Linked DNA regions of Magnetococcus marinus MC-1. The protein of the gene in region 1 interacts with the protein of each later gene in a pairwise test. Links are inferred from orthologs where the notes say so. Each region holds a gene or a part of one and is shown in the gene's direction. Other genes may lie near its edges.

Region 1 (2,934 bases):
GGGGGCGGCGGTGGGGGCGGCATATTGGCCATGCCCTCTTCTAACTCGCTGCTGGTGATCAAACCGTCACCATCGCTGTCCACATCGCTGAACATATCGGCCAAGGGACCTTTGGCTTCGTCACTGCTGATGGCCTCATCTTCATCGGTATCCATCATCGCCATAAGATCCGCCGCCGAAGGAGGCTGCCCCATACCCTGGGCAGCACCCCCCATTTGGCCCTTCATCTGGGCGTGGAAGCTCTCCATCGCCGCCGTTAATTCGTCGCTGGTGAGTTGACCATCCCCATCACTGTCAGAATCGTTAAAATGTTCTGCCATGGGGCCTTTGGCTTCATCCACCCCAATGGTTCCATTACCATCCTGATCCAGCTTGGCCATAAGATCTTCAACACTGGGTTGGCCCTCTTTTCCCCCCATGCGCCCCATGCCACCGGAACGATTATGGCCGTTTGTCTGACTTGTTTGCGATAACATGGAACTCATACCACTGAAAGAAATCATGGTTTTCTCCTCATCCACATCTTGGCAGTTATAAAGAATTGAGATCGCGCGTCCGCAGCAGGTACGGCGTCATGGGAAAGCGATGCAGGGGAGTAAAGGCCATCGGGGTGGGATGGTTATGCTCAACCCTATTACACGCCTCATGCCAATTAAATATTCCTTATTTTTCTTTAGGTTATAAAACACAAGCCACACCAACGGCAGTTTTTGCCCACACCCCCGGCAGGCAATATTTACCGGTAGGAAAACAATAGGATAAAAAAAAGGGCACCGTTTTAAAAACGGCACCCTTTTGTGAAAAAAGCGTACAGACCCAGGCGCTCACCCACACCCATCGGCAGGCGCGCGACCTGAGCATTCCCACCCCTGGGCATTTGCTCCATACACCTTTTTCATCATGCGCAGTCCTGATGGGCTTTGCATAGGCCCGGGTTTACACCCACAGCTTGCCCGCAGTGTAAACAATGCCCATGTAAAGGTGGGTAGGAGAAGTGTAAAGATATGTCGTGAGGCTTTGCCTAATGGGGCAAACCGCCAAAAGATAGCGTTGTACGGACACAGACTTTCCCGAGGGCTGCCCCCCATGAACACGATTTTACTGGTGGATGACGACAAACAACTCTGCGCCATGCTGGCCGAGTATCTTTATGAAGAGGGGTTCTCCTGCGATCTTTGCCACTCGGGCACAGAGGCCCTAAATCGCGCGTTGCAGAGCCCCTATGAGGCGTTGGTGTTGGATGTCATGCTGCCGGGGATCAACGGCTTTGATCTGCTGCGCAAACTGCGCCAACAGACTGAAGTTCCAGTGATCATGCTCACCGCCCGTGGTGAAGAGACCGACAGCATTGTCGGTCTCGAGATCGGTGCCGACGACTATCTCTCCAAACCCTGCAATCCCCGTGTGTTGGCGGCCCGTCTACGGGCCGTACTGCGGCGCACCGGCGGTGAGCGTGCCACCAGCAGCGAACAGCTCAACCAAGGCGCATTAACCCTCTACCCCATGGCGCGTAAGGTGATGCTGGGGGCGGTGGAGATTGAGTTGACCTCGGCAGAGTTTAATATTTTAGAGCAGCTTTTACGGGAGGCCGGTCAGGTGGTGGATAAAGAGCGCCTCTCCCAAAAGGGGCTGGGACGTAAATGGATGCCCTATGACCGCAGTGTGGATATGCACATCAGCAGCCTACGTAAAAAACTGGCCGCTACAGGTGACAGCAGCCCACGCATTCACACCCTACGGGGTTCCGGTTATCTCTATGCCATACCGGTGGAGAAGGGTTAAATGCGTATTTTTCTCAAACTCTTTATCGGCTTTTGGTTAACCCTGCTGGTCATGGGCAGCCTGACGGCGTGGGCCGCATTTCATCTACGCGGGGATTTGGAGGATCGTTTTCATAACCAAATGAATGACCTCGCCAAAGAGCGCATGTCCCTGGGCCATGCCCTGGCCTTTTATGGGGAGCAAGCCCTGCGAGACGCCCTGCGCAACCACCCAGACAACCCCTGGATCTACGTGGTCAAAGAGGAACGACAAGATCTGCTGCAACGCCCCTTGCCCGGCCATGCACAACATTTTCTTCGCCACCGCTGGGCACCAGAGGCCAGCCTGCACATCTACAGCGCCCAGGTAGCCACCCAAGCCACCCCCGAGCAGGAGCTTGCCCATCTACGCGACCACCCCATCCCCCCACCGGTGCTGTGGTATGTGCGCGGGCCAGACAACACCCTATATGGCCTTATGCTAACCCCTAAGAGGCCCCCCTTTATGGGGCTAATCCTTGAGAACCGCTGGGCCTTGGCGGGTATCGTGCTCTACAGCTTGCTGGGGGTGCTGCTGCTTACCCTGCACTTTACCAACCCCATTCGACGGCTCACCAAAGCGTCGCAGCAGCTCTCGTTTGGCGCGCTCAGCACCCGCTGCGCACCGTTGCGCTTGCGTATCCCCGACGAGCTCAGCACCCTGGTGCATAGCTTTAACCATATGGCCCAACGCTTGGAGGAAATTTTTTCTGCGCAAAAACGTCTGATGCGGGATGTCTCCCACGAACTCCGCTCGCCCTTGGCCCGCATGCGGGTGGCACTGGAGCTGGCTACACGGACGCATCCAACGGAATCTCAAGCGCATCTCGCCATGGTTGAACGGGAGATCCATCGCCTAGACCGCTTGATCCATGAGATCCTCACCTTGGCCCATCCCGATGCAGGGCAGCCTGTGGTATTGGAAGGCATGGTGGATCTGCAAGGCATGCTCACCAGCATTGCCGCCGATGTCACCCTGGAAGGCCGCCCCAGCGGACGTCACGTTATCCTGGCCGCCAGTGAAGAGCGGCTGGTCAAAGCCAATCCAGAAGCGCTACACTCAGCCCTGGAAAATGTGGTGCGCAACGCGCTACGCTACACCCCACCCCATAGCACGGTGGATGTCACCCTGACT
Region 2 (2,958 bases), 730 kb from region 1 along the record:
GGTGGCAACCCTGCGTGGGGCGGCGGGGGCGGGTTTTGCCACCGCGACCGATCTGGCGGATTATCTGGTGCGTAAGCAGATTCCCTTTCGGGAGGCCCATGAAATTGTGGGCACCATTGTGCGCATGGCCGAGCAGCAGGGGGTGGATCTGGATGGGTTGACTCTGGCTGACCTTCAGTCGGTGGATGGCCGGATTGAGTCCGATGTAACGGCCATTTTATCGGTGGAATCCTCCGTCAATGCCCGCCAAGCCATTGGCGGCACTGCCGTTGCAACGGTACGCACCGCCATTGCCATGGCCAAACAGGAGCTTGCTCTGTAATCCTGCCGCTCTGACAAACACCCCACTCTGGATCAATCCGAGCAGTGATGGATCGACCCAGGGTGGGGGTTTGCCCATACCCCTGGGTGCCTGCCTGCTCTATCCCGCTCAAGACGCCTAGACCCGCACGCCTGAAACAACGTATAACAGAGCTTTACCTGACGGATTGGGCTGTCGAGAGCGGCCACCCCAGCGGAGAAGATTTCCATGCGCAGATGGTTAATAGCGGTGATCACCCTAGTGGTCCTTTATGGATGTGGTTATAAAGGGGATCTTTATCTCCCCGATGAGTCCTCGACGAGCAAAAAAGAGCAGAAGCGCTAGCGTTTGCTGGGGCGTTGAGCCAACACGCCTAGGGCCTGGAAAAAGGGTGTGATGCGGCGGCTTGGCCCATGGCACGCTCACCATAGGGGGGAGTCTGCACCCTATGGCTCAGGCGAGAGGCTTGCTGAGTACAGAGGGTGTGCCACGACACTCGCGATTTTAGCCCTAGATGGGGTGTGATGATGGACTATTTTCACTATCAAGATGACCAACTTTTCTGTGAAGAGGTGGCTTTAGAGCAGATCGCGCAAGCGGTGGGAACCCCCTTTTATTGCTATTCAGAGCGAACCTTGTTGCACCATTTACAGGTGTTTCAGCAGGCTTTCGCCAGCCAAGATAGCCTGATCTGTTATTCGGTTAAGGCTAACAGCAATCTGGCTGTGTTGGATGCTTTGGCCAAACAGGGTGCGGGTTTTGATATTGTCTCGGGGGGCGAGTTGGAGCGGGTACGGCGGGTTGGCTGTCCTGGCGAGCGGGTGGTTTTTTCTGGTGTGGGCAAAAGCCGGGCGGAGATTCAGGCCGCTTTGGCCTATGGCGTGCGCATGTTTAATGTGGAGTCGATCCCCGAACTACAGCGCATTCAAGAGGTGGCGCTGGCCATGGATGTGGCGGCCCCGGTGACGCTGCGCATTAATCCCGATGTGGACCCCAAAACCCACCCCTATATCTCCACCGGCTTGAAACGCAATAAGTTTGGTATTCCCTTTGGGGAGGCGGTGGCGGTCTATCAGCAGGCGGCGCAGATGAGCCATGTGCAGGTGGTGGGGCTGGATTGTCACATCGGTTCGCAGCTGACCCAGCTCTCTCCCTTTGTGGATGCCCTCAAGCGGGTGATGGTATTGATTCAGGCGCTCAAGGGCCACGGTATTGAGATTAAAAATCTGGATCTTGGTGGTGGTTTGGGCATCCCCTATGAGGATGGCGATACCCCGCCCAGCCCGGCGGAGCTGGCCGCAGCCCTGCTGGAGCAGTTGGATGGCATGCCGGTGACGGTGATATTAGAGCCTGGGCGTGCCATTGTGGGGAATGCCGGGGTGTTGGTGACGCGGGTGGAGTATGTGAAAAAGGGCGAGCAGCGCCACTTTGTGATTACCGATGCCGGTATGAACGATCTGCTGCGGCCTGCCATCTACAACGCCTACCATGGGGTGATTCCCTTGCAGCGCAAGTTTGACCGTGAGGAGCAGGTGGTGGATGTGGTGGGGCCAATCTGTGAGACCGGTGATTTTTTTGCGCGGGATCGCTATTTGAGTGAGGTGTATCAGGGCGAACTGCTGGCGGTGCGCTCGGCGGGGGCCTACGGTTTTGTGATGAGCAGCAACTACAACACCCGCCCACGGGTGGCGGAAGTGTTGGTGCGTGGGGATCGCTACGCGGTGGTGCGCAAGCGGGAGAGCGTGGCGCAGCTGTTGGAGAATGAGTCCCTGTTTGAGGATGCCTGACCGTGGGTGAACGCTTTATTAAAATGCACGGCCTGGGCAATGATTTTGTGGTGTTGGATCACCTGGAGAGCCCTCGTGAATTAAGCCCCCAGGAGGCCCGCTTTTGGGCCGACCGGCGGCGCGGCGTGGGGTGTGATCAGGTGGTGCAGCTCCTGCCCGGCGTCGAGGGGGGAGATGCCCAGATGCGCATCTATAACCCGGATGGCTCCCGGGCGGAGATGTGCGGTAATGCCATGCGCTGTGTGGGTCTCTATCTGCATGAGCAGCGGGGGATGGCGGCGGCCTTGGCGGTGGAGACGCTGGCGGGGATCATGCGCCCACAGGTGACGTCGGCCTTGGCCATTACGGTGGATATGGGTCGGCCCCAATGGGCAGGGCGGGCGATTCCGCTGGACCAGGATGGGGAGATGATTGACGCACCGCTGGAGGTTGGCGGGCAGAGCTACCGCATGACGGCGCTCTCCATGGGCAACCCCCATGGGGTGGTGCGGGTCGCGGATGCCGAAGGGTTTGAGCTGGCCAAGGTGGGGCCTTTGGTGGAGCACCATGCGCTGTTTCCCAATCGGATTAATTTTGAGGTGGTGCAGGTGCTCAGCCGGTCGCGTATCCGCATGCGGGTATGGGAGCGGGGGGCGGGTATCACCCCGGCGTGTGGCACTGGGGCCTGTGCGGCGGCGGTGGCCTGCATGCGGCAGGGTTGGGTGGAGCGCGACTGTACGGTGGTGCTGGATGGGGGTGAGCTACAGATTGTTTGGTTGGAGAGTGATCGGGTAATGATGAGCGGGCCCGCGACAGAGGTCTTTCGGGGTGAGCTGGTGGGGCTACCCGCTGGGTTTTAGCAGACCAAGGTAGGGGGTTGTGCCCTGGGGT

The links.
Region 2: the proteins of MMC1_RS16315 (region 1) and lysA interact in binary tests that used the Escherichia coli proteins (3 or more experiments, as listed by UniProt). The link is inferred for Magnetococcus marinus MC-1 from one-to-one orthologs.

The regions. Positions count from the first base shown.
Region 1 is NC_008576.1:3,963,694-3,966,627, forward strand. It holds MMC1_RS16315 (response regulator transcription factor), read left to right. Parts: upstream 1-1,086; coding sequence 1,087-1,782; downstream 1,783-2,934. Other genes in the region: MMC1_RS16310 (EF-hand domain-containing protein), read right to left, coding at 1-476; MMC1_RS20530 (sensor histidine kinase), read left to right, coding at 1,783-2,934. UniProt on the Escherichia coli protein: Response regulator member of the two-component regulatory system CpxA/CpxR which responds to envelope stress response by activating expression of downstream genes including cpxP, degP, dsbA and ppiA.
Region 2 is NC_008576.1:4,695,346-4,698,303, reverse strand. It holds lysA (diaminopimelate decarboxylase), read left to right. Parts: upstream 1-828; coding sequence 829-2,088; downstream 2,089-2,958. Other genes in the region: dapF (diaminopimelate epimerase), read left to right, coding at 2,091-2,927; lptM (LPS translocon maturation chaperone LptM), read left to right, coding at 530-646; argH (argininosuccinate lyase), read left to right, coding at 1-322. UniProt on the Escherichia coli protein: Specifically catalyzes the decarboxylation of meso-diaminopimelate (meso-DAP) to L-lysine. Is not active against the DD- or LL-isomers of diaminopimelate.